2 regions of the Pelorhabdus sp. sgz311001 genome follow, and region 2 is predicted to be linked to the other one. Evidence: a T-box and tRNA genes for the amino acid it is inferred to sense, from the RefSeq annotation. Region 2 holds a T-box; the other holds one or more tRNA genes.
The links. The T-box of region 2 lies ahead of AC0MXB_RS02720 (valine--tRNA ligase). A T-box ahead of a tRNA ligase gene usually reads a tRNA of that ligase, here a tRNA-Val.
Positions count from the first base shown of each region.

Region 1: it has a tRNA-Val gene. The T-box ahead of AC0MXB_RS02720 (valine--tRNA ligase) is inferred to sense a tRNA for this amino acid. The anticodon was not compared.

Region 1 is NZ_JBVXUT010000006.1:23,898-38,365, forward strand. Features, by position in the region: gene AC0MXB_RS14745 (GRAM domain-containing protein) at 1-207, opposite strand, end outside; gene AC0MXB_RS14750 (hypothetical protein) at 323-472, opposite strand; gene AC0MXB_RS14755 (CCA tRNA nucleotidyltransferase) at 572-2,065, opposite strand; gene AC0MXB_RS14760 (DedA family protein) at 2,141-2,737, opposite strand; gene AC0MXB_RS14765 (CHASE3 domain-containing protein) at 2,818-5,445, opposite strand; gene ald (alanine dehydrogenase) at 5,612-6,730, opposite strand; gene AC0MXB_RS14775 (sigma 54-interacting transcriptional regulator) at 6,956-8,521, shown strand; gene AC0MXB_RS14780 (hypothetical protein) at 8,562-8,747, opposite strand; gene AC0MXB_RS14785 (5'-nucleotidase) at 8,891-9,814, opposite strand; gene AC0MXB_RS14790 (methyl-accepting chemotaxis protein) at 9,839-10,663, opposite strand; gene AC0MXB_RS14795 (methyl-accepting chemotaxis protein) at 10,829-11,653, opposite strand; tRNA gene AC0MXB_RS14800 (tRNA-Val) at 11,812-11,888, opposite strand; gene AC0MXB_RS14805 (acyl-CoA dehydrogenase family protein) at 12,012-13,145, opposite strand; gene AC0MXB_RS14810 (DMT family transporter) at 13,199-13,618, opposite strand; gene AC0MXB_RS14815 (alpha/beta hydrolase) at 13,685-14,407, opposite strand; gene AC0MXB_RS14820 (PaaI family thioesterase) at 14,404-14,468, opposite strand, start outside.
Region 2 is NZ_JBVXUT010000001.1:529,024-545,495, forward strand. Features, by position in the region: gene ahbA (siroheme decarboxylase subunit alpha) at 94-546, shown strand; gene ahbB (siroheme decarboxylase subunit beta) at 555-1,052, shown strand; gene AC0MXB_RS02685 (polyprenyl synthetase family protein) at 1,141-2,109, shown strand; gene AC0MXB_RS02690 (twin-arginine translocase TatA/TatE family subunit) at 2,321-2,530, shown strand; gene tatC (twin-arginine translocase subunit TatC) at 2,540-3,295, shown strand; gene folD (bifunctional methylenetetrahydrofolate dehydrogenase/methenyltetrahydrofolate cyclohydrolase FolD) at 3,371-4,216, shown strand; gene AC0MXB_RS02705 (formate--tetrahydrofolate ligase) at 4,258-5,925, shown strand; gene AC0MXB_RS02710 (sulfide/dihydroorotate dehydrogenase-like FAD/NAD-binding protein) at 5,962-6,801, shown strand; gene gltA (NADPH-dependent glutamate synthase) at 6,783-8,189, shown strand; T-box leader at 8,255-8,474, shown strand; gene AC0MXB_RS02720 (valine--tRNA ligase) at 8,521-11,175, shown strand; gene AC0MXB_RS02725 (bifunctional folylpolyglutamate synthase/dihydrofolate synthase) at 11,209-12,501, shown strand; gene AC0MXB_RS02730 (O-antigen ligase family protein) at 12,579-13,832, shown strand; gene AC0MXB_RS02735 (DRTGG domain-containing protein) at 14,075-14,467, shown strand; gene AC0MXB_RS02740 (ATP-binding protein) at 14,440-14,883, shown strand; gene AC0MXB_RS02745 ([Fe-Fe] hydrogenase large subunit C-terminal domain-containing protein) at 14,890-16,242, shown strand; gene AC0MXB_RS02750 (serine kinase) at 16,257-16,472, shown strand, end outside.

The DNA.
Region 1 (14,468 bases), on a different contig from region 2:
AGTTTTTTCTTTTTGTAGTTCGGCAATATGATACAATGACAAATCTGTAGAAAATTTATTCTCAGCATTTTCCAATAAATATCCGACAAATACTAGCCGCTCTGTTGTTAAGTACATAGCACCGTTTAGGACGGAATCTTCTATCGTGAGGTTGCCCAGTCCCTTTTTTACAACCTTTTCACCTTCAAGCAACTTAAAAGAATACATATAAGCGCTCCTTTCTCCATTGACTTTCTATTTTATCATTAAATATATCTTCTTATTCTCTTCGATTTTAACAAAAAAACCGCCGCAAAGAAACCTTGCAGCGGTTTAAAAAATTTTATTTTCCTGATAACGCAGCAAGCTGCTGTACCAAAATATCCTCAAAGCGTTCTGTTTTCTTCTTTTTGCCACTTTCTAGGTTATGAGGAAGATTCGGCTTTTGAAATTCCACTTTCTGAATTGGCAATACTCTTACTAAAGCATCCATTCCTATCGCCCTCCTTGGCTAGGTAATAAATCCCTTTTTAATAGTATCGAAGTCCCAGAAAAAAACTTAAGCTTTTTTTAACCACTTTTTAACTATTTTTTAATTATTTTTCAATTTTTGTTTTAACAGCCATTTTTCCGCAGCCGCTAACAACACATTTTTTTCGTTCACAAGCTCACCGTCTTGAACACGCTGCAGCAATATTTTTAAGCAAGAACCGATTGACTGCGGCTCAGGCGCCCATTTGCAAATCTCTTTACCACGTATAACCAAATCACTCGTATGAACAGGCATCTTACAAGTAACCTCTTCTAGGACCGTCAAAAAATGCTTGGAAAAACGAGCTTGATCCTTGCTGCTCTTTCCTGTCGCAATCGCATCAGCAAAGCAAAGTTGCGCTAATTCTACAAAAGCTCGCTTCAACTCAGCTTGATCACGAAACCGTCCGCTGCGTGCCTCCTCTCGAAGCCAATGCACTAAACTGCGAGAATCATTTTCGACAACAGTACGATAAAAAATCACATGAAACCGCATATGCTTTGCTACCAGCCAAGAAATACGGACGACAAATTTAGGTGCAAACTCCAATCTAGTCAAAATAGCTTTCGCTATAGTAGCCCCCGCTTTATCGTGACCATAATCCGTAATTCGCCCTTCAGCTGTGATGCTTCTCACGCCAACGCTTCCTTTGGCAACATCATGAAGCAAGGCCGCCCAGCGTACCGTAATATCGGTGGATGAAGCAACGACAGCTGCCACCGTATGATACCATACATCAAAAGAATGGAATGCCGGATTCTGTGGGACTCCCAACAAATCTCTTAATTCAGGCAACAGCGCAATCTCATAGACTTGACCTTGCCGCTTGACTTGGCAAGTACACTGAGCCAAGCCGGAATGAACCAAATAATCAAGTCCCACTGCGACCTGACCAGATAGCAACAGCTTATTGATCTCCGCCTTCACGCGCTCTAATGATAACCCTTTCACACGCTCTAAACAACGAGTCATAGCCTCATACGTTTTATCTTCAAGGCGAAAACCTAATTGTGCTGCAAACCGACAGGCGCGAAACAGGCGCAAGGCATCTTCTTGAAACCGTTTTACGGGATCTCCTACCGTTCGCAGTAGTGCCAAGTCCAAATCGTTTCGACCGCCAAAATAGTCAATAATTTTACCGGTCCTAGTAAGAGCCATAGCATTGATTGTAAAATCACGCCTTGCTAAATCCTCTTGTAGCGAATCTGTATACCTTACAGTTTCCGGACGATGGGCATCGTCGCCATAGCACTCTGTGCGAAAAGTAGCAACTTCCCACGTTTTATGTTCAAATACCAAAGCAACAACACCGAAATTCGCCCCAAGCTTTTCAACAATCCGCCAGCCCCTGCGATGGCAAAGCGCCAGCACCTCCTCCGGCTGAGCATTTGTAGCCACATCAAAATCCTTTGGCACAATGCCAAGCAAAAGATCACGTACAGCGCCACCGACAATATAAGCAGCAAAACCAGCCTCTGACAAGCTTTCAACTATAGCTAAAGCCTCTGATGGTATTTTTGCTGGCGAAATAACAGAAACATCTACAAAGCCCATCGGCTGTACCTCCTTTTTCAAAAGGATGTGCTGAATAAGAAAAAAGGAACCATTTAAATGGCCCCTAAAAACGTCCTATTCTGCTGATTTCTTTTTAAAATACCAGAAAGCGGCAATCGCGACAAGGGCAATTGCTGTAATTACACTGGCTTGATGACCATAGCGATTCATAATTTCCCAATTGTAGCCAAGCATCTTACCAATATAAATGAGCGCCACCGTCCAAGGAAAAGAACCGACTACTGTATAAATAACAAATTTGACAAAGGGAACCTGCGCGAACCCGGCTGGTAATGAAATAAAGGTTCTTACTACAGGCATAAGTCTAGCAAAAAATACTGCGGCCAGACCATAACGGTCAAACCAGCGTTGCGCTTGGTCCAAACGCTTCGTTGTAACGAAAAAGTATTTTCCATAGCGAAACACAAAAGGCCGTCCGCCATAATAACCAATACCGTAAGAAACAATCGAGCCAGCCAAACCGCCTAAAACACCGTATATGGTAGCAGGCCAAAACTCTAATCGACCTAAATAGACCAAATATCCGGCAAAACCAAAAATTAACTCGCTGGGTATCGGGATATTGGCGCTTTCCAAAGCCATTCCGAGAAAAATAGCCCAATAACCCCAAATATCAATAAAATAAGTTACCGATGAAAAGAACTGTTCCACTCACTCAACTCCTAACAAAACTTAGACAATCATCACAAGAATTGTATCATAGGATTGAGAGGTGTGTAAATAAATTCACTCTAAGGCAAATTTTTAATAATCAACACTTCATTACCGCGTTGACTATAAAGGACTTTATCGGTCCAAGCCGCCATAATTCCTAAACCCCGGCCGCATTCCGCATCTAGTTTTGTTTCAAACAGCTCTGGGATCGACTGATTGCCAAGTGATTCTATTGCTGCATTACCAAGAAAACCAGGGCCATCATCTTTCACTCGTATCACGAGACGCTGGCCAATCTTCTGGATCGTAACTTTTACTTTTGTACCATAGGCCAGCGCATTATTGAGCGCTTCCCCTAACACAATTTCGAGCTTAGGCCCCTCGCTTCCCGCCAACTTATAAAGCCTTTCCTTCACTTGATCGCGACGCAAGGCCGTATATTCATCTTGAGAAAAATTAAAATGCTGCTTTTTCTCAGGCCAAGCTCTAACTTCAATACATAAAGCGGAGCAATCATCAAAGCGCTGTCCATCCTGACTCAGTCGTTTTAAAGCTTCAACCGTTTCAGAAAACTGGCATATGCCGTTAAAAAAGGAATCTGGCAGTCGCTCATAAATTCCATCGGTCATAAAATAGAACAAATCACCATGCTGCAAAGGAATTGTGACAAATTCAAAATCAGGATCGCTAGTAATCCCAAGATACAAGCCACGCAAAGGCATTAAACCAATATCCGATTGCGTACAAGCAATAATATAATTGATTCCCCCTGTGATATAAGTGAGGGTTTGTTTGGCGAAGTCAAAAGTAAAGGCAATCATGGCTACAAAAGCATTTTCCGGGAAGTATTCTAGACAATACCGATTCAGTTCCAAAAAAGCAGTCGGCGTCCATCCCTGCTCCTTTTCCATCGTTTCATTTAACAAACTGCTGATTGACGCAGTATGAAGCGCCGTAGCAATTCCGTGTCCTGTCACATCAATGATATAACCATGCAATTGCTGCTTTGATCGCGACCATTTATACCCATAATAATCGCCGCTAACAAAATGCAGCGGTTGAAAAACAGTTCGAATCGCTACTAGCTCATTGTTAAACTCTGCTGGCAACAACGATTTTTGCATAGTTCCCGCCAGTTCTAATTCCCCCTGCAAAATCGCTTGTAATTTTTGCTGTTCTGTTACATCGCGATAAGAGATCAAAATAAGGCGTTTCCCGCTATATTCAATTAAAGAAGCAACCCGTTCCAGCTGGATTTTACTGCCGTCTTTGCGACGGCATGAGCGAATCGCAGCAGGCAGTCCGCCAAAACGAGCTAGCATAGCCACAAGACTTTGGAGAGAATCTTCACTAATCATAAGTAAATCAGACAGAGGCATTGACAAAAGTTCTTCACGCTCATAACCAAATACACGGAGCGAAGCATTATTGGCTTCCGTAATGATCTTGGAATTAAAATCTACAACAAGAACCGCTTCCGACGACTGCATCATAAGCGCTTCATAGCGGCGGCGATTTTCTTCTACTTCCGCCGTTATCCGCCTTTGCTCCGTAATATCAGTAATTAAAGTAGCCACATAATAAGGTTCAGGACTATAGGCGGAAATTTGATAGCATTTGTCACCCACTTCCAGAATTCGCTCAAAACTCAAACTTGTCGGCTGCAAAACTTGCGAACCATACTCTTTCAAGCAATCAAAAACCAGCTTCAGTTCATTGCAAGATACCTCGGAAATTTTCCGTCCGCTCCAAGAAAAGCCTGGCACGAGACGACAAAACTGTTCAATAAAAGAATGGTTTACATCGAGAATCTCTCCGTCAATCACTGCTCCATCGCGATCTAACAAAAGCTTACAATAGATAAACGCCTTTTTCATATGATCAAAGAGACCACGGTAGCGATTTTCACTCACCAGAAGCGCTTGATGATTTTCCAAAAGTAAGTCCTCGGCTGCCTGACGTTCACTCACTTCTTCTTCAAGCATGGCATTCATATCAGATAAAGCAATAGTTCGCTCATAGACTTTTCGTTCTAAACCTTCATTTAATTCTTTTAACGTGTCTTCCTTGCGCTTTCTCGCCTTTAGGTCTAGCACTAAAGCTGGAATAATAACAGCAAGCAAACCCAGACTTAAAAAACCTCCAGCAATTAACATCTGTCGCAGACGATTCTTACTTTCTTCCAAAATCAAAGATCGGTCAGCTAGTATTTGCCGTTGATCAGCCGTAATGGCCTGCAAAAGGGCGCGCATTTCATCCATCTGGCGCTTCCGCTCAAACATCATATCATTATCAGATACTTTACCTGGCAAAAGTATTTTCTGATTCCAGTCTGTTTCCAGTCTTTCTAGTTCCGTAATACGACTCTGCAACAAAGGGTCGTCTATCACAAGACTTTTTATGTCCATTAAATGCTCTTCAAATTCAGCTTTTCCTTGTTGATAAGGGCTTAAAAAAAGCGGTTCCTCCGTCACTAGGTAGCCGCGAATTCCTGTTTCCATATTGATTAGGCTCACCAAAAGCCCATCAGTGTGCTGCATAATTTGATAAGTATGTCGATTGCAGTCAAGTATTTTCGACTCTTCTTGACTATTGTGATAGGCATAACCGATCATAACTACAATCGAAAAAATAACACCAGCAAAACCAATATAAAGTTTTCGCACAACCGATGTATTAACAACAATATAGCGAAATGGCGACATACAAGCCCCTCCTCTAAAGCTATTTTTCGCTATATCTAGGAAAAAACCTCTTTATTATACAAGATTCTACAAACAAGAAAAGCTATCAGCTAGAATGCCTTAAAAGACGCGGCAATACTAGGCTGACAGCTCTTTATCAAAATGTCTACATCATGAAAACACTACCTTAACCAAGAACTTCTGCCAACGAAAAATAAGGGAGATTCAGCCCCTTAGCCACTGCTTCATAGGTGACTTTTCCTTGATACACATTGAGTCCTTTCGCTAAAAAAGCATCCTCTGAGAGCGCCTGCTCTAATCCTTTACCAGCAATAGATAAAGCAAAAGGTAGGGTAGCATTCGTCAAAGCTAAAGTCGATGTTCTGGCCACAGCCCCCGGCATATTCGCCACGGAATAATGTAAAACGCCATATTTACTATATACGGGCTCGCTATGGGTCGTCACCCTGTCAATTGTAGCAATCGATCCGCCTTGATCAATTGCCACATCAACAATCACAGATCCTTCGGCCATTGTCTGAACCATTTCTTCGCTAACGAGTTTCGGCGCTTTAGCACCAGGAATCAATACGGCCCCAACGAGAAGATCAGCCTGTTTCACCCACTGAGCAATGTTATAGCTATTTGACATAACAGTAACAATTCGACTGCCGAAAATATCATCAAGATAACGGAGGCGATCTAGCGAGCGATCAATGATTGTTACTTTAGCTCCCATACCAACGGCAATTTTTGCCGCATTCGTACCAACAATCCCGCCGCCGATAATCACAACTTGGCCAGGGGCCACACCAGCTACCCCGCCTAATAAAAGCCCTTTACCGCCATAGTGTTTTTCTAAAAATTGCGCACCGACTTGAATCGACATCCGTCCGGCAATTTCGCTCATTGGTGATAACAGCGGCAGCGTACGATTAGGTCCCTCAATGGTCTCATAGGCGACTCCAGCAACTTTTTTTGCCAATAATGCTCGCGTCAATTCTGGTTCTGGCGCCAAATGAAGGTACGTATAAAGGATCTGCCCTTCATGAAAGAGCTCATATTCCGGTGCTAAAGGTTCCTTAACTTTAATAATCATTTCCGCATCATCAAAAAGCTGCTGTTTATTCTTATAAATAACAGCGCCAGCTTTTACATATTCTTCGTCGGCAAAACCGCTGCCGACTCCTGCACTTACTTCCACCAGTACTTTGTGGCCAGCTTCCTGCAGTGCTACCGCTCCTGCTGGCGTCAAGCCCACGCGATTTTCATTATTCTTGATTTCTTTTGCTACTCCAATGATCATCGTAAAACCTCCCTTATGATTAAAACGTCAAGCTCCCCATCTACCTATATTAAATATTCGCAAAAACCATGCCAAAAAAAGTAGCCGTTTCTAATAGACAAAAAAAGCCTTTGTAAGGAAAAGTTTCCAGACTCCGGAACTAAAAAATTCCACTGGAATTTTTAGTTTCCAAAAAGGACTTTTGCTATGATTTAGCTAATTAGCACCTTAACGTAAAAGAAAAGAGTGATATCCTTGCGCTTAAAGCTGCCAAATATCGACCGTGTCGGCTTGATTCTTGATTTATCGCGTTGTCTCGCCGAAGAGCATATCAATATCATTTCCATGGAAGTTGAATTAAAAACAATTTATTTAGAGGTGGATATCACAAACCCTGACGAAAAAGAGAAAATCATGGCCAGACTACAAGAAATCGAGGGTATTTTAACAGTCAGCGAAATTGATCTTATGCCGCACCAACTAAAAGCGGAAGAAATACGCGCCGTCCTTACGGCCATTGGCGATGGCATTTTAAGCATTGATCAGCAGGGACGCGTTACCCAATATAACCCAGCCGCAGAACGCATTCTCCGTGTACCAGCCCACAAAGTAATCGGTCACCCCTTAAGCAATTTTCTACCAAAAGATATGGCCATTTTTGCGGCACTGCGCGCCGGCCATGTTTACAACAATCAGGAAGTCATCTTAGAAAAAACGAACAGTCATTATCTAACAAGCGGTCGACCCATTTTCGATCAGTCAGGACGCATTATTGGCGCTGTGGCTATTTTAAAAGATATCAGTGATGTTCGAGCCCTCGTCCAAACCGTAACCGCGCAACTCCCCTTGACCTTCGAGGAAATTACCTATAGCAGCACAGAAATGCAGCAAGTCATTACCTTAGCAAAAACCTATGCCCGCAGCGATTCGACCGTATTAATCCGTGGGGAAACAGGTACAGGCAAAGAGCTCTTTGCCAGAGCTCTTCATGCCGCTTCACCGCGCAGCCATAAAATTTTTATTCCCGTCAACTGCGCCGCGATTCCTGATACGCTCTTAGAAAGCGAATTATTCGGTTATGAAGAAGGCGCTTTTACTGGCGCCAGTAAAGGCGGCAAGCAAGGGCTGTTTGAATTAGCCCAAGATGGAACCTTATTTCTTGATGAAATTGGGGAAATATCCACCCATCTTCAGGCAAAGTTACTCCGTGTGCTTCAGGATAAAAAAGTCCGCCGACTAGGAAGCCCTCGCGAAAATTCAGTAAATGTACGAATTTTAGCGGCCACCAACCGGAATTTAGAAGAAATGATTCAAAAAAACCAATTTCGTGAAGACCTTTATTACCGCTTAAACGTAATTCCCTTATTTATTCCACCGCTGCGTGCCCGCCCTGAAGACATTCCTCAGTTAGCGCAAGTATTTTTAGATCGTTTTTCAACTCGTCTGCAAAAACAAGTAGACACCATTAGCGAAACAGCTCTCCAAAAGCTTCTTGCTTATAATTGGCCTGGCAACATCCGAGAATTAGAAAATGTAATAGAACGAGCGATCAACATTGTGACAGGAAATATTATCTTATCTGATCATATTATTCTCCACCATACACTTCCACCGGTATATGCAGCAGCAAATCAAGCAAAGAAAAAAAACAAGCTGCTAAAAGCCCAGCTTGACGAAACAGAAAAAGAAGTGTTACAGCTTGCCCTGAAGGAACATCATACTTCTCGACAGCTCGGCCTCGCACTAGGCTTATCCCATACAGCTGTATTAAAAAAATTGCGTAAACATAACTTAATACCCCTTAAAGAATAAACCGGCAGAGAGATCTCTCTGCCGGTTTATTACCACACTACTATTCGTTGCCGCTAAAAGAGCGGATATAAGGCGCAATGAAAGCATAATCCATTGCTTTCATCGTCACAGGCACCTTATCAATCCCAATAACACTGGCTAACTTAAATCTCGCACAAGATTCAAACGACGCTTTATAAAGCTGCGCCGGACACTGTTCCCAACATTGATCTTGATAGGGGCACATCGTCATCCCTCCAACTAAAACCACCTGTATAGCTTACTTTGGTCACAGGGAAAACAGTGATGTCCTATTGCTAGTATATGCGCCATTGTAAAAAATAATCAAAAACAAAAAAACTTCCCTATATAAGAGAAGTTTTTCTGCATTCATTCATGATTTGTAACACCGCTCGGCACATGGCCTGTCGGTACAACACGCGCTGCATTCACACAGTAAGTATGTTGATCATCAAAGAAAATATGTGGTGCAAAACTTTCTAATATATCAGCCTTATCAAGACCGCCAAGGAAGAAAGCCTCATCAACACTAATTCCCCAGGCACGCAGCGTTTTTATCGCCCGCTTATGAGCAGGCGCGCTCCGCGCTGTTACGAGAGCCGTTCGAATCGGTCGCTTATGAAACGGCTTATAAGCAGCCTGCAGACGATTCAAAGCCGCTAGAAAGGCTTTAAACGGACCTGGCGCTAACGGAATTTCTGATTTTTCCGCTTCGCTTTTTTTAAACTCTTCCAACCCCTGCTCCACATTGACACGTTCCGCTTCATCACTAAAAATTACGGCGTCACCATCAAAAGCGATACGAATTTCCCCATCGTCAGCGCCGTTTTTTTCTTTTTGCTGTAAATAGCCGCCGGAAAAAATCGTCGCACTGGCATAACCGTTTTGCAAAGCCAGCTTTACGTCCTCTGAATTCGCTGATAAAAACAGATCGGCTTTAAAAGCCTTTAAATACTTGTAAGGCGGGCGCCCTCGCGTAAAGGCGGCACGGGTAATATCTAATGAGCGCGTTTCAATGGAATTAAATACCCTAAGACCTGTATTCGGATCATTTTTCGAAAGCAAAATAATCTCAACCATATTTTGGCCTGTCTGCGGGTCTTTCAAGGCTAACAGTCGTTCAATCAGCGGAAAAGCTACGCCGCAGGCAAGTAATTCATTCTCGCGATCCATTTGAAATTTAGCATAGGCTTCTTCGCCCTTCTCTTCAAAGACCCGATTGCTTTCATCAAGGTCAAAAAGGGCGCGCGAAGAAATTGCAATCACTAATTTTCCTTCAAGCGTAACTGCCATACTGATCTCCCCTGCTGTAATAAATTACAATTGACGAGCTACCTGTTCAACCTGAGTAGCTGATGAGGCTAGCGATTGCATCGAAGCGGCAATTTCCTCTGTTGCAGCTGCCTGGCGTTCCGCTACTGTCACATTTTGATCAACTGTATGTTTCAAATTTTCGCCTTCAGCTTTAATTTTATTTAATATCACTTTAATATCCTTAACTGCATCAGCACTATTTACAGCCATCTTACGAATTTCCTCTGCTACGACGGCAAAGCCTCGGCCGTGTTCACCAGCTCTAGCAGCCTCAATGGCGGCATTTAAGCCAAGCAAATTCGAATTTGCTGCCACATCGCTAACAAATCGTAAAATTTCATCAGTATTTTTTACTTCTGTCGCTACTTTTTCGCCGATCTGTCCAATCGTTGCCAAGCCTTGCGACAAATGAGTGGCCGTCGCAGCAAGTTCTTGCGTTGTTGCTGTCATTTGTTCTGACGTCGAAGCAATGGTTTCCGCTACTTCCATTAAACCTTGCTGATTTTTTAAGCTAATGCCAAGAGCAATGCCCCCAACTAACTTTCCGGCTTCAAGAATTGGAAAAGCCGTTGCCTTAATCGGCACTCCATAAAGGTCTTTCGGAACAATCTTGCTAACAGGTCTCCCTGTATTCATGCAATCGCCCAAAGCTCCGCCTTTAGCAGCGCCAGTCCCTTCTTTTACCTGCATATCAAAGGTTTCTGCTGGAACAAATTTTACAATAACACCTTCGGAATTACAAACCATAACACAGCAGTCTAAAGGAATGATTTTTTGCATCATTTCCGCTGCTCCCACTAATGCGTCAAACTCTGATATGCCTGCCATTTTTCCACCTCATAGAGTAATAGATTTCTACTTCATTATAACATAAAGGCATACTAAATTTTACTTTACTGCTAAAATTTGCAGAAATACAACTTATGGAAAATGACTAGATATAGAGCAAAATAAAAAGGCCTCCGAAGATCGGAAGCCTTTTCTTTGAATAAATTATAACTGACGAGCTACCTGCTCGACCTGAGTAGCTGATGAGGTTAGCGATTGCATGGAGGCGGCAATTTCCTCTGTTGCCGCTGCCTGCCGTTCCGCCACCGTCACATTTTGATCGACCGTATGCTTCAAATTTTCGCCTTCTGCTTTAATTTTATTTAATATGACTTTAATATCCTTAACAGCATCTGCGCTATTTACAGCCATCTTGCGAATTTCTTCCGCTACGACAGCAAAACCACGGCCATGTTCGCCAGCTCTAGCAGCCTCAATGGCGGCATTTAAGCCAAGTAAATTCGAATTTGCTGCTACTTCACTGACAAACCGCAAAATTTCATCAGTATTTTTCACTTCTGTCGCTACTTTTTCGCCAATCTGTCCAATCGCTGCTAAGCCTTGCGACAAATGAGTAGCCGTAGCAGCAAGTTCTTGCGTTGTTGCTGTCATTTGTTCTGACGTCTCAGCAATTGTTCCCGCCGCTTCCATTAAGCCTTGTTGAGTTTTTAAGCTAATGCCGAGAGCAAAGCCTCCGACTAGTTTTCCAGCTTCTAAAATGGGAAAAGAGATTGACTTAATTGGCACACCATAAAGTTCTTTCGGAACAATCTTAGTGATAGGCTTCCCTGTGCTCATGCACTCTCCCATAGATCCGCCTTTAGCAATGCTAGTCCCTTCTTTTACCTGCATATCAAAGGTTTCTGCCGGAACAAATTTAACAATCATTCCACCAGAATCACAAACCATAAGACCGCAATCTAAAGGAATGATTTTTTGTATCATTTCTGCTGATTTCACTAATGCATCAAACTCTGATATGCCTGCCATATTTGCACCTCGCAAAGTAATAAATTTTGCCTTTATTATAACATAAAGGTATACTAATTTTTACTTTACTACTAAAATTTACAAAAATATAATTTATAGAAAATAGTCGTGTAAAGCAAAGAGACTTTCAGATAAAAATCTGAAAGTCTCTTCTTTGTTGGTGGGATTAACTGGACTCGAACCAGTGACCCCCACGATGTCAACGTGGTACTCTAACCAACTGAGCTATAATCCCATAATATTCACTTGTGTCAGAACACTTTTATATTATAAAGGATCTACCTCATAAAAAGCAAGCATTTTTTATGTAAATTTTATAAAAGGAAAACCCCTGCCGCAGCAAGGGTTTCTTATAAGCTTAGTATAAAATTTGGTTGGCAATAACAAGACGTTGAATCTGGTTTGTACCTTCATAAATCTGCATGATTTTAGCATCACGCATATAGCGTTCTACAGGATATTCTTTAGAATAGCCATAACCGCCAACAATTTGTACGGCATCTGTCGTAATCTTCATCGCTGCATCGGCGGCAAAACATTTTGCCATCGCCGCTTCTTTCGAAAAAGGCATATTTTGATCTTTCAGCCAGCAGGCTTTGTAAACCATTAATCTAGCGCCTTCAAGCTGCATAGCCATATCGGCAACCATAGCTTGTACTAATTGGAAAGATGCAATGGCTTTGCCAAACTGTTGCCGTTCTCTAGCATATTTCACAGCAAAATCAAGAGCGGCCTGAGCAATTCCTACAGACACAGCACCTACAAACGGACGAGCAGCATCTAACGTTTTCATCGCAATTTTAAAGCCCTGACCTTCTTTACCTAAACGGCGGGAAGCAGGTACTCTAACATTATCAAGAATCAGTTCACATGTATTGGAAGAACGAATTCCCATTTTTTCTTCGTGCTTGCCAACGGAAAAACCAGGCGTATCGCGGTCAACAATAAAAGCAGTAAGTCCACGAATCCCTGCTGATTTACGGGCATTCGCAAAAATAACAAAAATATCAGCAATGCCGCCGTTAGTAATAAAACACTTCGTACCATTTAAAATATAATCATCGCCATCTTTGGTAGCAGATGTTGCTACACTACCGGCGTCAGAGCCTGCTCCAGGTTCTGTTAAAGCAAAAGCAGCAAGTCTTCCCGAATTTAAAAAATCAAAGAAGTATTTTTTCTGCTCATCATTACCATGAATTAAAACTGGATACGACGCTAAGGCATTAGCAGCGATTGATGTTGCCACACCAGCATCGCCCCGGCCGAGTTCTTCATAAAGCATTGCAATCGTAAGCGCATCAAGACCTGGTCCATCAAACTCTTCTGGAACTGTTAAATTTAATAAACCAGCGTCATTCAGTGTCTGAATCAGTTCAGGTCTCAGTTCTGCTTTTTCGTCCATTTCCCGGGCGTAAGGAATAATTTCTTGAGCAACAACATCCTGCACCATACGCAGTAAGGCTGTTTGATCTGACGAAAGCTCAAAATTCATAGGAAACCTCCTAAATCGTAATCATACGGAATATGTAAATAAGCCAATATGCTTTATTGTAACAAAAGTTTACCGCCTATGGCAAGTAAAACCAGGCCGACTCCTTGGCGGATCACAAAGTGATTTTCTTCTAACCCAAATAGTCCAAAATGATCGATCACTAAAGCGGTCAAAACTTGCCCGACTATAATCGCTGTCGTTGCCGTTCCTACGCCAACGTTCGGAATACTTGCAGCCACAAGATAAACAATAAGTACCCCAAGCAAACCACCCAAGTATAAGTACCAAGGTACATTAGGCAGAGAAAAAGCTCCCTTACCAAGACGAAGGCCAAAAAGAGCTACACTTAGCACGATAAGACCAGTAGCATGAACAATGAAAGCCGCCTCTAACAGACCAACGACTTTACCTAAAGCTGCATTTAACGATCCCTGCACCGCCATTAGAATGCCTGATAAAAACGCAAGTATCATAAAGCGTCCACACTCCTACCATTTCTTACGAAATAGTATAGAAGCTTGGTAAACTTTCTATTCAGCTTATTCTAACCCTTTCAACCACTGGACCACAGCAACTCTAGCTTGGTCGGCTACTTCTTTAAACTGATGATCACCAGAGCGAATAATAACCAACTTTTTCGGCTCTAAGGCCGTTTCGTACATTTTATGAGCCTGCTGGACTGGTACGACTTGATCTTGATTTCCATGCAGCACAAGTACAGGTACCTCTCCCAATTCTTGCACATAACGAAATAAAGGATAATTGACAAAATCCTGTATAAAATCAGGCGTCAAGGTAAGTGAGCCGGTATCATCGCTTACTGTAATATTTTCACCCGCTGCTAATTTATTGTAGTCATCACCTAAAGCAAGGCGAAAGGTTTCCGGTAGATCGCCTGGCGTTGCCCACAGACACAACGCTTCAATCGCTTGATCTTGATGAGCAAAAGCTAACGAAGCGCTGCCGCCCATGCTGCGGCCTAAAAGATATAGTTTAGACCCAAGATTCTGCCGTGCATACAAAGCGGCATATCCGAGTTCCTCAATTTGACAAGACAACTTTTGACAAGGCGTGAATTTATAGCGAAGCACATGAAACCCGAGCTGAGCAACGGCTTCCGCTAATAGTTCAGCCCGACTTGTCCCATCAATCGACCCGTTAAAACCGTGAGAAATGATAAATACTTTCTCAGTTTTCGCCGAAGCTTCGTGCCAAATTCCAGCGAGTTCCCCAGTGTCGGTAGGAATCACAATTTCCTTCAATCCAGTTCATCCTCCTCAATGAATCTGCCTACGACAAAAAAAGTTCCGCGGCTTTTCGCTA
Region 2 (16,472 bases):
GTAATTGAATAGGAAAGGACAGTCTCCGGGCTGTCCTTCTTTCCATGCTGAACAGGTCTTATTTTCTTATTATTTTTAGAAAGGCTGGATGTCATGCTGTCACAACTCGATAAGGCTATTTTAAATATTTTACAGACGAAACTTCCGGTAGCCAGCCGTCCTTTTGCAATGATTGGCGATGCTGTAGGCTGCGATGAGGAGACAGTTTTGTCACGTGTCCGTTGGATGAAGGACAATGGCTATATTCGGCGAATTGGTCCTTTTTTTGATTCGGCACGACTCGGATATGTTGGTACATTAGTTGCTGCTGAGGTAGATAGTGAGGCCCTTGCTGCGGTAGCGCAAAAAATCAACTCCTATGTGGGCGTAACTCATAATTATGAACGAGAAGGGGAATTTAACCTTTGGTTTACACTGCTTTCACCAAGTAAAGCGGCGCAAGAACAAGTTCTGGCGGAAATTGCAAAAGTTCCTGGGATTCGGCGTTTGCATAGTTTACCAGCCCAAAAAAAATTAAAAGTAAATGTCAAATTTGATTTGAAGTAGGTGATGGAGTGGATTGGCTGGATAAAGAGATTATTATACTAATGCAAGATGAATTTCCTTTGGAAAAGGAACCTTATGCACGCTTAGCTAGCGAATTGAAAATTACCGAAGCAGAACTGATAGAACGATTGCAGCGGTTTCAAGAAACGGGGAAAATTCGTAAGTTTGGCGCTGTTCTGACGCATCGTCGCATTGGCTATACAGCAAATGCTTTATGCGCTTGGATTGTGCCATTTGCTGACTGTGAACGAGTCGGGGAAATTATGACAGCGTCTCCTGCTGTTACACATTGCTATTGCCGGGAAATAAAACCAGACTGGCCTTATAATTTTTATACGATGATCCATGGCCACAGCCGGGAGATTTGTGAAGAGACTGCGCTAAAGTTAGCAGAAGCGACAGGCGTTTTCGATTATAAGTTGCTGTTTAGCACCAAGGAATGGAAAAAGACGAGTATGCGTTATTTTCAGGAAGACGCAGTCTTACGCCAGGAAAAAGCGCAATAGGGAATAAAAAGGGGAAATATGGTGGACTATATGTCTGTTGTATTGTATGATAGTAACAGACTTTAGCTGTAGGTGATCTGATTTGACTATGACTAATTTATTTTCACTGGTGCAAGAAGAAATGGCTGCCGTGGAACAGGAGCTACTTGAGATGGTTACTGTGCCGGAAGCTTTACTTAGTAAAATCGGTGGACATTTACTTCATGCCGGTGGAAAGAGATTGAGGCCGGCTTTGTTTTTACTCTGTGCCAAAAGGGACAAGGAACAAAGTAACGAGGCTCATTATTTAGCAACGGCTATCGAATTAATTCATATGGCGACACTTGTCCATGATGATGTAATTGATGTGGCGGCTACGCGGCGGGGGCGTCCTACGGCAAATGTGATTTTTGGTAACCATGCTTCGGTTTTGGCTGGAGATTATTTGTTCGCTCGTGCCTTTTCTTTGATCGCTGAGCATTCACGCAGTGAATCGATGAAACTTTTAACAGATGCGATCTGTGTTATTTGTGAAGGGGAAATTTTCCAAGAACGGGATCTCTTTGATTTAAACCAAACCATGGAAGGCTATTTTACCAATATTAATCGCAAGACAGCTGATTTTATTGCAACAAGCTGTAAGTTGGGTGGAATTGCTGCTGGGTATGATACGCAGTCGGTAACGGCGCTTCATCGTTATGGCTACTGCATTGGGATTGCTTTTCAAATTACGGACGACCTACTTGATGTCACGGCTACGGAACAGGAAGTAGGCAAGCCCACAGGCAATGATTTAAAACAAGGCATCTTAACAATGCCTACGCTGTATGCGTTGAACCATAGTCACAATAAAGACAAGCTGTATCAATTAATTGCCTCACGTGCTGTAGCGAATGATGCAACAAAGCTGACAGAGGCATTAGGTTATATTCGTAATAGTGGTGCTGTTGAATATTCTTTTCAGCAAGCCCAGCACTACCTGGAAGAGGCGCGGCAGGTTTTGCCTGAATGCATACCGCTTTCGGTTAAAAAGGTTCTTTTGGATATTACTGAATTTATTGGTAAACGTCATTTTTAAGATTTCAAGAAAGACATTTTATGCGCTGCGATAAAATGTCTTTTTTTCAATCATTATTCTGCTATTTTGTTAAATTACTGTAAAATGAAAATATTTTAAAGGAATTATCACTTGGTAGGGCGAAATTTTTTAGACAAATCTTACTGAATATCCCTCATATTGTGTTTTAGAAAACAAACAGGTATAATATTAATGAAAGGGTGTGACAGGATTGTTTAGTTTTAGTATGCCGGAATTGATCTTAATTCTTGTAATTGCTTTAGTTGTATTTGGACCGGGGAAACTTCCTGAAGTTGGCAAGGCTCTTGGCCGCGGCATTACTGAATTTAAAAAGGCGACTATCGGTGAAGCAAAAGATGAGTCCATTAAAGTAGAAGCAAAGCCGATTGAAGAACCTCGCAAAGCGGAAGAGAAAAAGTGAGGATTTCTTATGGCGACCGATGAACAAGACGAAGTAACGGCAGCAGAATCCGATACGGCTGCACCCGCCGCGCAAGGAATGATGTCGCTGGTAGACCATCTGCAGGAATTACGTCATCGGTTAATTAAAATAATTATTGCACTGGTGGCCACAAGTTCTGTCTGTTACTTCTATGCTGTAGACTTAGTGAGTTTTATTACAGCGCCAGCTGGAAAACTTTATTATATGCATCCTGCTGAAGCTTTTTTTACCTATTTAAAAGTTTCTTTTTTTGTGGGTTTTTTAATTGCACTACCTGTAATTTTATATCAAGTTTGGGCTTTTATTCTGCCAGCTTTAACGGGTACAGAGAAGAAAGTTTCTTTTTTTCTGGTGCCCGCATCTGTTTTGCTTTTTTTAGCGGGACTGGCCTTTTCCTACTTTTTAGCACTTCCAGCGGGGATTCGCTTTATGCTGGGATTTGCTACGGATAGTTTGCAGCCGCTTTTTTCGATTGGTGATTATTTATCATTTGTAATTTCCTTTTTATTGCCTTTTGGCTTTGTTTTTGAATTGCCCCTGTTTATTACGGTAGCAGCGAAATTGGGGCTGCTTACATCAGATTTTTTAAAGAAAAAACGCAAAGTCGTTTTTGTTTTATCGTTTGTATTCGGCGCCATACTTTCGCCGACGCCAGACGTGTTTTCACAGACGCTTGTAGCTGTGCCCATGCTTATTTTGTATGAGATTAGCTTATTAATCGTCCGTTATATTTTAAGAAAATAAATAGCTATGCTCCTTTCAGATTTTGCTGTCGGCGAAATTCTGGAGGGACTTTTTCACATTAGAAAGGATGGACTTATGGCGCATTTACTTGATGGACAAAAAACAGCACAATTGATCAAAGATGAACTAATAAATGATATTGCTTGTCTGAAAAATCGGGGAATTACGCCAGGCCTTGCTGTCATCCTAGTTGGTGAAAATCCTGCCTCGAAAGTTTATGTAGGACATAAGGAAAAGGCTTGCCAAGCCTTAGGCATTTATTCCGAAGTGATTCGAATGCCGGAAACGGCAACGACAGCAGAGGTTCTTGCCGTAATTGGCGAGCTAAATCAACGTGATGCGATTCACGGCATTCTCGTGCAACTGCCTTTACCACAAGCCGTCGATGAACAGCAAGTGATTGAAGCAATTGTACCGGAAAAAGACGTAGATGGTTTTCATCCGATTAATACCGGGTGTTTATGGCAAGGAAAAGATGCTTTTATTCCTTGTACGCCTCAAGGCGTTATGGAATTATTAGACCGCTATGATATCGCTGTTGCCGGTAAACATGCAGTCATTATTGGACGCAGTAATATTGTAGGAAAACCAATGGCTGCTTTGCTCTTGGCCAAAAGCGCCACTGTGACGATTTGTCACTCAAAAACAGAAAATCTGGCAGGTCTTACGAAGCAAGCTGACATAGTGATTGCTGCCGTAGGCAAGCCGCAATTTGTAACAAGCTCCATGGTGAAAGCAGGCGCTGTAGTGATTGATGTAGGGATTAATCGCCTTGATAAGAAGCTGGTTGGCGATGTGGACTTTGCCTCTGTGCAGGAGATTGCCAGTGCTATTACGCCAGTACCAGGCGGTGTTGGCCCATTGACAATCGCCATGCTGCTGAAAAATACAGTAAAGGCTGCGAAACTTATTAGTGAATAAGGGCAGTCTTGATGCAAGAATGATTTGGAGGGAACGACAGGTTGAAAAGTGACGTAGAAATTGCACAAGAAGCAGTGAAAGAACCGATTACAGTTGTAGCGAAGCAATTGGGAATTGGGGAAGAAGAAATTGAATTATACGGCAAATATAAAGGGAAAATAGCTCTTTCCACTTGGGAGCGCTTAAAAGATCGCCCCAATGGTAAGCTCGTCCTTGTGACAGCTATTACGCCGACGCCTGCCGGTGAAGGCAAAACAACAACAACAGTGGGCTTAGGCGATGCCCTTCATAAACTCGGTAAAAAGGTCGTTATTGCCCTGAGAGAACCTTCTTTAGGGCCTTGCTTTGGAATTAAAGGCGGTGCAGCTGGCGGCGGATATGCTCAAGTTGTACCGATGGAAGATATTAACTTGCACTTTACGGGCGATATTCATGCGATTACCACAGCGCATAATCTGCTGGCGGCGATTATCGATAACCATGTTCATCAAGGCAATGAATTGAATATCGATCCTAGACGCATTACTTGGCGGCGGGTGCTTGACTTAAATGAACGGGCTTTACGTCAGATTATTACAGGTCTTGGCGGTAAGGCCAACGGTGTGCCGCGCGAAGGTGGTTTTGATATTACGGTTGCTTCAGAAATGATGGCAATTCTGTGTCTTGCTGCTGACTTAGAGGATATGAAAGCAAGAATCAGCCGGATTATTGTGGCTTATACCTACGATAATAAGCCAATTACCGTAGCGGATCTTAAAGTAGCAGGAGCCTTAACGCTTCTCTTTAAAGATGCGATTAAGCCGAACTTAGTACAGACGTTGGAAAATACGCCAGCTCTTGTCCATGGCGGTCCTTTCGCTAATATCGCTCATGGCTGTAATAGTATTATGGCGACAAAATTTGGTTTGAAACTGGGCGATATTGTTGTTACAGAGGCTGGTTTTGGCGCTGATCTAGGTGCCGAAAAGTTTCTTGATATTAAGTGTCGGTTCGGCGGGTTTTCGCCAGATGCTGTTGTTCTTGTCGCTACGGTAAGAGCACTGAAAATGCATGGCGGATTACCAAAAACCGCATTGACTACAGAGGATCTTGCCGCGTTAGAACGCGGTATGGCCAATCTAGAAAAACATATTGAAAATATGAAACAATTTGGTTTGCATACTGTTGTGGCAGTCAATGTGTTCCCGACGGATACACAGGCCGAGCTTGATCTTTTAAAAGAAAAATGCGAAGTCTTAGGCGCTGAAATCGCTATTTCCAATGTATGGGCTGATGGCGGTGCTGGCGGCGTAGAGTTGGCGGAAAAAGTTCTGGCCGCTTGTGATCAGGCGAAAAATTTCCAATTTGTTTATGATGTCAATGAATCAATAGAACATAAAATTACGGCAATTGCTAAGACGATTTATGGTGCGAGTCAAGTGGCCTTTACAGCAGCGGCAGCTAAGACCATAACGGAACTTACGGCGCTTGGTTTTGATAAAACGCCAATTTGCATTGCGAAAACACAGTATTCCTTTAGTGATGATATGACCAAACTGGGTCGTCCGGAGAATTTCACTTTGACGATTCGTGAGATTCGTGTGGCTGCCGGGGCTGGTTTTCTTGTTGCCTTAGCAGGCAATATTATGACAATGCCTGGTCTTCCCAAACGGCCAGCAGCGGAATTAATGGATATTGCCAATGATGGTACAATCACCGGCTTATTTTAGCTGATTGAGTGATAGGTATATTTTAGGAGGGGTTTTATGTTTAAGATTGTAGAAAAAAAAGTTCTGTCTCCTAGCGTAAAACAATATGCTATGGATGCGCCGCGGATTGCGCAGAAGTGCCATCCCGGTCAGTTTGTAATTATTCGAATAGACGAAGAAGGCGAGCGTATTCCGCTCACGATTGCCGATTTTGACAGAGAAAAAGGAACGATTAGCCTTCTGTTTCAAGAAGTGGGCGCTTCGACCCAGCAACTCGGTCAATTAGAAGAAGGCGATTCACTGCTTGATATTGCCGGTCCTTTGGGTAAACCGACGGATATTCAAAATTTTGGTACTGTCGTTTGTGTCGGCGGCGGCATCGGTGTTGCACCGGTATACCCCATTGCTCGCGCCATGAAAGAAGCGGGAAATCGGGTTATTTCGATTATTGGTGCTAGAAATGAAGATCTTTTAATTTTCGAAGATGAAATGAAAAATGTAAGTGATGAGCTTTATGTCACGACTGATGATGGTTCAAAAGGCGTAAAAGGCTTTGTCACGGACGTTTTGAAACGTTTAATTGATGAAGGCGAAAAAATTGCTGAAGTTATGGCAATTGGCCCCGTTGTTATGATGCGCGGCGTAGCCGAAGTAACACGCCCTTATGGCATTCATACCGTAGTCAGTTTGAATCCAATTATGGTTGATGGCACAGGAATGTGCGGCGGTTGCCGTGTAGCTGTAGGTGATGAGAATAAATTCGCCTGTGTTGATGGCCCCGAATTTGATGCCCATAAAGTAGATTTTGCCAATCTAATTGCTCGTCAAAAAATGTATTTGCCTCAGGAAAAGAAAAGTTGTGAAAGCGGAAGGAGCGAATGTCATTGTCACCGGTAATGAAGAAACACCCCATGCCAGAACAAGATCCGAAAGTTCGCGCAAAGAATTTTTCTGAAGTTTCTTTAGGATATAATGCAGAAGACGCCAAAGCGGAAGCGGACCGTTGTCTGCAATGCAAAACATCGCCTTGTCGCCAAGGCTGTCCTGTTCAAATTAACATTCCTGATTTTATTAAAAAACTGCGCGATGATGATTTGGAAGGCTCTGCACAGAGCCTTAAATCCTTCAGCAGTCTGCCTGCAGTCTGCGGCCGTGTTTGTCCGCAGGAAGAACAGTGTGAAAAATATTGCGTTTTGGCGAAAAAAGGGGAAGCTGTAGCAATTGGTCGTTTGGAACGTTATGTAGCTGACTATGCCAGAACTCATGGCGAGGCAGCTCCGGTGAAAGCCGCTGAACCGAAGAATCAGAAAGTTGCCATTGTTGGCGCAGGCCCTGCTGGTCTGACCGCCGCTGGTGATCTGGCGAAGCTCGGCTATGAAGTGACGATCTTTGAAGCGCTTCATGCGCCAGGCGGTGTTTTGATGTATGGCATTCCTGAATTCCGTCTGCCAAAAGAAATTGTTCAAAAAGAAATTGACACGCTGAAACAACTTGGCGTAAAAATTGAAGTCAATACGGTAATCGGTCGTACTTATACTGTTGATGAGCTTATGGAAGAAGAAGGCTTTGACGCCGTGTTTATCGGCACAGGCGCTGGGTTACCGCATTTTATGAAAATGCCTGGTGAAAACTTGAATGGCGTGTATTCCGCCAATGAATTTTTGACTCGTTGCAATCTGATGAAAGCCTATCAATTCCCGCAAGCAGCTACACCGATTCATGTCGGCAAGAAAGTAGCTGTTATCGGCGGCGGTAATGTAGCTATGGATGCAGCTAGAACGGCATTGCGCCTCGGGGCTGACCATTCCTATATTGTGTATCGTCGCTCCGAAGAAGAAATGCCAGCCCGTTTGGAAGAAGTCCATCATGCGAAAGAAGAAGGCGTGGAATTTGCGCTTCTTACGAATCCGCAGGAAGTTATGGGCCAAGATGGCTGGGTTTCCGGCTTGAAATGTGTAAAAATGGAACTGGGTGAACCAGATGCCAGTGGCCGTCGTCGTCCAGTTGAAGTACCAGGATCGGAATTTGTTCTTGATGTTGATGTGGTTATTATTGCCATTGGTCAGGGACCGAATCCGCTGGTGCAGTCTACAACGACAGGTCTTGATACGGATAAGCGCGGCAATATCGTAGCGAATGAAGAGACCGGCCAAACGTCTCGTGACGGTGTCTTTGCTGGCGGTGATATTGTGACAGGCGCTGCTACTGTTATTTTAGCGATGGGTGCCGGGAAAAAAGCGGCAGCAGCCATGGATCAGTACTTGGCGGAAAAACGCAAAGCTTAATAAGGTTTTGCTTGTGCTTGACAAGAATCGATCGATTCGATAAGATAATAACGAATCGAATGAACATAACTACAGTGAATGGAAGAGTAGATTGCTTAGTAAGACACAGAAATAAGATCCTTGGCTGAGAGATCTTAACTTAGAAGCTTTCGAAGGTCATCCAGGAGTTGCCGCGCTGAAAGAATAGTAGGCCTGGCCGGTTTTGTCCCGTTACGACAAGGAGAGTGTCCGGTTTACACCGGAAAGTAAGGTGGTACCGCGAAAGATAACCCTTTCGTCCTTTGGGATGAAAGGGTTTTTTATTTTTATTGAGTCTAAGGAGGCTATCACGTTGAACACAGAAGAAAAAACACTTCCTACGGTTTACAATCCTGCGGAGTTTGAACAAAAATGGTATGATTATTGGCAAGAAGAAGGTTTCTTTCATGCAGAAGTAGAGCCAGAAAAGGCGCCATTCAGTATGGTCATACCGCCACCGAATGTAACAGGAAAATTGCATATGGGTCATGCGCTTGATAATACGCTTCAAGATATTTTAATTCGCTTCCGGCGCATGCAGGGCTATAATACGCTATGGATGCCAGGGACAGACCATGCCGGTATTGCTACGCAGATCAAAGTAGAAGAAATGTTGGCGAAGGAAGAAGGAAAAAGTCGCTACGATCTAGGTCGTGAAGCTTTTGTCGACCGCGTATGGGACTGGAAGAAGCAGTTCGGCGGCGATATTATTCATCAGCTTAAACGTCTTGGCGCTTCCTGCGACTGGGACAGAGAGCGTTTTACTCTCGATGAAGGTTGCTCTAAGGCGGTAAGAGAAGTATTTGTTAATCTCTATGAGCAAGGTTTAATTTATCAAGGTCACCGTATTACCAATTGGTGCCCTCGTTGTAATACGGCTTTAAGCGATATCGAAGTAGAACATGAAGAAAAACCAGGCAATTTATATCATGTTTTCTATGCGGCTGAAGATGGCAACGGCGGTTTAACGATTGCTACAACGCGGCCAGAAACACTTTTAGGCGATAGTGCTGTGGCGGTTCATCCTGACGATGTGCGGTATAAAGATCTGATTGGAAAAAATCTCATTTTGCCTGTTGTCGGCCGCTTACTGCCGGTTATTGCTGATGAATATGTTGATCCGTCTTTTGGTACTGGCGCCGTAAAAATTACACCGGCTCATGACCCGAATGACTTTGAAATGGGTCAGCGTCATCACTTGCCGGAATATATTGTGATCAATCCTAATGGCACTATGGCAGCAGAAACTGGCAAATATGCCGGAATGGATCGTTATGAATGTCGTAAAGCCTTACTGGCTGATCTGAAAGAAATGGGCTGCTTAGTAAAGATTGAGGAGCACAATCATTCGGTAGGCCACTGCCAAAGATGTTCAACCGTGGTTGAACCACTAGTATCGAAGCAATGGTTTGTTAAAATGGAGCCGCTGGCTAAACCGGCTATCGATGCAGTTACTGGCGGGAATATTGAATTTGTACCAGAACGGTTTACGAAAATTTACTGCAATTGGTTGGAAAATATTCGCGATTGGTGCATTTCTCGTCAACTCTGGTGGGGTCACCGCATTCCCGCCTGGTATTGTGAAAGCTGCGGTAAAACTAGCGTTTCTCGCGACGATCTGACTGTTTGTCCTCATTGCGGCGGCAAAGTCGAGCAAGATCCTGATGTGCTTGATACTTGGTTTAGCTCTGCGTTATGGCCCTTTTCCACGATGGGCTGGCCGGACGACACTGCTGAACTAAAACAATTTTATCCCACCAGCGTTTTGGTAACAGGCTATGATATCATTTTCTTCTGGGTGGCTAGAATGATCATGATGGGACTGGCTTTCCAGCAGGAAATTCCCTTTAAACATGTCTTCATTCACGGTCTCGTGCGAGATGATCAGGGCCGTAAAATGAGTAAATCTCTTGGCAATGGCATTGATCCTCTGGAAGTTATTGAAAAATACGGCGCTGACACGCTACGCTTTATGCTTATTACTGGTAATACGCCAGGCAATGATATGCGTTTTTACTGGGAAAGAGTCGAATCTACCAGAAATTTTGCCAATAAAATTTGGAACGCCTCTCGCTTTATGTTAATGAACCTAGAAGGCTTTGATGCGAACTTTGTGCCGCAGGAATTTACGCTGGCTGATAAGTGGATCTTAAGCCGTTATAACCAGACAGTAAAAACAGTAACGGAAAATCTGGAGAATTTTGAACTTGGCGAAGCCGGTCGACTCCTCTATGATTTTATCTGGAGTGAATTTTGCGATTGGTATATTGAATTAGCCAAAAATCGTTTGTATGGCAAAGAAACAGAAGAAAGCCGCAAAACAGCGCAATATGTTCTGTGCAAGGTGCTGCGTGGTACGCTGGAATTGCTTCATCCCTTTATGCCATTCATTACGGAAGCCATTTGGCAGACTCTGCCCCATGAAGGCAAGAGTATTATGGTTGCTCCTTGGCCAAAAGTTGAAGCAGAAGGAATCGATTTGGCGGCAGAAAAAGAAATGGCAGCTGTCATGGATACGATCAAAGCCGTACGGAATATGCGGGCTGAAGTCAATGTAGCGCCAGGGAAAAAGTGCGATATTATCTTGAAACTTGCCGATCTATCGTTAGAAGCAACTTTTACGATCAATAAAGGTTACCTCTATACCTTGGCAGGCGCTGAGTCCTTAACGATTCTTGCGCCAGAGGCTGTAAAACCAGAAAATGCCATGACCGCAGTCGTAGCTGGTCTGGAAATCTTCCTGCCGTTAAAGGGCCTGATTGATGTGGAAAAAGAAACAGCGCGACTTGCGAAAGAATTGGCAAACTTGAATAAAGAAGTCGCTCGTATTGAAGGGAAATTAAATAATGCCGGCTTTATGGCCAAAGCACCAGCCGACGTTGTGGCCAAAGAAAAAGAAAAGCTGGCAGGCTATGAGCAGCAAAAAGCAGCTGTCGCAGAGCGGCTTGCTTATTTAGATACTTTATAAGTCTGATTTTGTGGATAGGAGGATGCAAGAAGCATGGATTATGCAGCAGCCCTTGCCTATTTAGAATCGCTCGGTAAATTTGGCAGTCAGCTTGGGTTAGAGCGGATTCAAAAACTGACGGAACTGATGGGAAATCCGCAGCAAAAATATCGCACCATTCACGTAACTGGAACAAATGGCAAAGGGTCGACTTCGACCCTGATTGCCGCAAGTCTTCAGGCAAGCGACATTCGTACCGGACTTTATACATCGCCGCATCTTCACTCTTATTGTGAGCGAATGAAGCTTGGTGGAAAGAACGTTTCGGAAGATGATTTTGCTGCAGCTATTTTTCATACAGCGAAGTTTGTACAGCAAATGGTTGACTTAGGATTAGAGCATCCTACCGAATTTGAAGTGCTTACAGCAGCGGCTTTTTATTTATTTGCTGAAAAAGGCGTTGAGTATGCTGTCATTGAAGTAGGGCTCGGCGGTCTGTTAGATTCCACGAATGTCATTATTCCTGAAGTGTCAGTCATTACGAATGTGTCCTTAGAACATATGGATCGCTGCGGTGATACTGTCGAAGCGATCGCTGCTCATAAGGCGGGAATTATCAAGGCCGGACGGCCTGTCGTTACAGCAGCTGTCAGTCCTGCCCTTGAAGTTATTGCCGCGAAAGCTGAAAAGCTTGGCAGCGCGCTTTACTCATTAGATAGGGATTTTTCAGTTAAGATTTTGGACCGTTCGCAAGAGCGTCAGAAGCTAGCAGTAAATTGTTGGGGAAATAAATTTTGCCTAGAATTATCGCTTCTTGGTCATCATCAAGCGCAAAATGGGGCTGTGGCGGCGGCAGCGCTGCTGATTTTAGCAAAACAGGAGCAGCGCATTTCTTTAGAGAGCCTGCAAGCTGGCTTTGCCACGGCGGAATGGCCAGGTCGTTTTGAGATTTTTCCTGGCGAACCTGTTATGATTTTTGACGGAGCTCATAATCCAGCAGGAATTCAGGTATTGAAAAATACCCTGGCTGAATATTTTCCTGGACGCCGCTTTGTCTTTGTTTTGGGAATTTTGCGTGACAAGAATATCGCTGAGATGGTTGCTGATTTAATTGAGCCAGATGACCGTGTTGTTGTAACTGAGCCAATTTCTGAGCGAGCCTGTGACGCAGAGGCCGTAGCAGACTTTATTACCAAGTTCACCAAGCTACATAGTGAGCAGATTCAAGTAGCTGCTACAATACCGAAAGCCTTAGAACTAGCCCATAATTGGGCTGAAAAGGATCGGGTTGTTTGTATTGCCGGTTCGCTTTATTTAATCGGTGAAGCAAGACAATACTGTCAGTAGACAAAGTGAGCCAGCTTCGTTATAATGAGGTTGGCTCGCTTTATGTAATACAAAACTGAAATGGTAAAGGTGACAATGTGTGTAAGGAAAATTTCATACACCGTTTTTTTTATTCGCTTGATCAATATATTGAATATTCTTTAATTCTTGTTGTGCTTTTTTTGCCGCTGTCCTTAGATTTAACAACTTACTGTTTGATGGGATCGTTCGGCCTATGGTTAGTAAAGTTATTGTATCGTCGCAAGTGGTTGCTTCGGTCGACCCCGTTTGATTTGATTATTGGGTTTTTAACGCTTTTTTCGTTTGCCTCTGTATGGGGTTCGCCTGACGTGGGGTTTAGTTTTTACAATTATTATAATCTAATGGGTCGATATTTGCTGATCTATTATCTAGTTGTACATAATGTTCATTCTTTAGATCAAGTAAAACGCTTGGTAGCCGTACTGCTCTTTTCGGCTTTTTTTGTCAATTTGTATGGTTATTATCAGTATATTTTTGGCGTAGATATCTCGGCGTTTCAATGGGTGGACGATGCGCAGTTTCCTGATTTAAAAGTGAGGGTTTTTTCTACGTTGAAAAATCCGAATCTATTAGCGTTTTTTCTTGTTACCATTATGGCCGTTGCTAGCGGTCTCGGCTTTTATGCACCGGATCGCAAATATAAAAGTGCTTTGTTTTTGCTTGTTGCTGCTTCTGGCGCTTGTCTGGTTATGACCTATTCACGGGGCGCTTGGATTAGTCTGTTTGCCGTTTTTGCCGCTTTTGGCTGGTGGTATAATCGAAAAATTTTATGGCTTATTTTATTTGTTCCTTTATTGATCTTTTTTGCCCATAATGGTGTACTAGAACGATTGCTTTCTGTTTTAAATCCGACGACAGATAGTTCTTCCAGTCTGCGCTTGGCCTTATGGGAAAGCACTTGGTATATGATTTTAGATCATCCGCTCTTGGGGATTGGTTGGGGCGCTTACTATCTGGTCTATCCGGCTTATGATTTTTATGTTGTAGCAGGGAAGATTTTTCATGCTCATAACATGTACTTAAATATTGCCGCTGAGATTGGCGTGCCTGGTTTCTTATGTTTTATGGCTTTCTTTTATGGTCACGGTAAGTTGGCGCTGGTATTATGCAAAGAAAGTCGTGATCCCTATATTGCTGGTTTGATGCTTGGCGTGTTAGCCGCTTTTTTAGCGCTTGTGATCAGCGGATTTACTGACTATACTCTCTTTAATATTCAAATGTCCATGTTATTTTGGTTCTTGAATGCTCTCATTGTGCAATCATGGCGACTGAGTCGACGAGTCGATTGCTTAACACTTCAGGATAAATAATACAAAAAACAAAATATTTTTGTTTACATTTTTGATTTTAAGCAGGATTTTCTTCTTTTTTTTCGAATTACTTACAAGGTAATCTGATAAATTTAGTTACCATACCTTGTAGAGCAACTAAAAAGCGAAAGCATTTGATTACAATGAGGACAATGCGTCCTCTAATTTTTTGCAATTTATTATGTGAAATTTCTCATTTAATGATTTATTCACACTAATTGCGCAATGGAGGTGGCAGGCGAGTGAAGTTACAGCAGGTAGTAGAAATATTAGCGGCGGAAGTGCTTTGCGGCGGAGAATGGCTAAGTCGCGAAGTCGATAGTGTTTGCGGCGCTGATTTAATGAGTGACGTTCTGGCTTTTACGCACGAAAATACTCTTTTGCTTACGGGACTTACTAATATTCAAGTGATTCGTACTGCCGAGATGAGTGACTTAATTGGTATTGTTTTTGTGCGAGGAAAACGTCCTGGCGGAGAAGTTCTTAAACTAGCCTACCTGAATCAACTACCGCTCTTAGCAACAGAGCTACCGCTTTATGAAGCCTGCGGCCGTCTTTATCAAGCTGGCTGTGGACAAGGACGCGGCCAAAAAGGAGGGCAGAGAAGATGTCTGACGGACAAGCAATTTGTTTAGAGTTTTCCCTTTGTGGATCAAAATTTGAAAGCGCCGGTGAGGCATCTAGTAAAATCAAACAGGTTTTACAGCAGATTGGAGTGCCTTCCGAAGTGATTCGCCGCATTGCCATTAGCGCCTATGAGGCGGAAATGAATGTGATTATTCATGCTTTTCGCGGCTGGATGAAAGCGTCTATTTCGCCGGAAAAAACGGAGATAGCGCTGGAAGATGAGGGACCTGGTATTGCTGATATTGAACTGGCCATGCAGGAAGGTTACTCAACAGCGCCTGACCATATTCGCGCAATGGGCTTTGGCGCGGGTATGGGACTTCCTAATATTTCCCGCTGCGTCGATCAATTTGATATTTCTTCAGAAATCGGCGTTGGGACAAAAATTTATATTGTTATTGATCATAAGATTCGAGAAGCATAGATTCCTATGGGAAAGGATGGTGAGTGTGCAGTGAATGAAATAACCGGGACGCCAGCAATACATTCCGTCAGGCTTTTAGCAAACCGTTGCAAAGGTTGTGTTAGTTGTACCAAGCGCTGCCCGACTGAAGCGATACGCATTCGCTTTGGCAAGGCGCGAATTATTCATTCACGGTGCATTGATTGCGGTGAATGTATACGCCATTGTCCGACCCATGCTAAAACAGCGATAACCGATGGGTTAAATGCTTTGGCGGACTATGACTATAATATTGCATTGCCATCACCAGCTTTGTATGGTCAATTTGGTATGGAATTTAGCCATGAGGCAATTCTATGGGGTCTGAAACAACTTGGGTTCCAGGAAGTCGTTGAAGTGGCTGAAGGGGTAGAAATTGCTGCATTAGCCATAGCCGACTACTTACAGCAGCAGGGAAAAAAACAACCTGCTATTTCATCGGTTTGTCCGGCTGTGATTCGGTTGATTCAAGTGAAGTACCCAGAACTAGTATCTCATATTGTACCAATTGATGCGCCAGAAGAGATCTTAGCCAGGAAGCTGCGGCACGAAAGAAGCGACAAAGGACGGGTCGGCATCTGGTTCATTACGCCCTGTCCGGCTAAAATGACGGCAGTAAGTAACCCCTTGGGACGCGATAAATCAGAGCTTTCCGGTACGATTTCCATTTTGAAGATCTATGGGGAACTCTTAAAAATACTTCCTGCTTATTCACAGCAGGAATTTAGTCAAATTAGTTCGTGGATTGGCGTTGGCTATGAGAGCGCCGGTGGTGAAGGGATTGCTGGTAAGGTTGATTCGCTGTTGGTCCATGATATTCACAGTGTGATTAATGTTTTAGATCAAGTTGCTATCGGCAAGCTCAATGATGTCGCTTATTTAGAGTGTTTGGCTTGTGTCGGCGGTTGTCTTGGCGGTCCGCTTACGGTGGAAAATCGTTACGTGGCGAAACATCGTTTGAAACAGCGATTGAAACTTTGTTGTGAGGAAGACCAAAAAGCAGGAAGAAAAGGACGTTCTACTTACGGTCAAGACGAAATTGACGTAAAAAGTCGCAAGCCGATTTTACCGCTTGATGTGATGAAACTTGATGAAGATATTTTTAAAGCGATGCATAAGGTGGAAATGATTGATCAAATTTCGAGTCGTTTGCCAGGCCTTGATTGCGGGTCCTGTGGTTCTCCTACCTGCCGGGCTCTTGCTGAAGATATTGCCCAAGGAAGCGCCAGCGAAGCCGATTGTGTTTTTAAACTGCGCAAGCGTGTCAAGGAGCTAGCTCAGGAAATGATTGGTCTAGCTGAAAAAATGCCTTCTTCGCTTGCTAAAAAAAATTTGGAGTAGAGAAGGGATCGCTTGTGATTGTTCGGGAAATGTGTGAACAGTTGTCTCTGGACTGTCTTACTGTAGCGGAAGATGAACTTTTTTTGCAAGAAATTACTGGCGGGATTGTATCCGATCTTTTAAGTAATGTAATGGGTCAGGCGAAAGCCGGCGCTGTATGGATTACGATGCAATCTCATCAAAATATTGTTGCTGTCGCTTCTTTGTCCGACTTGGCAGCAGTGATTGTA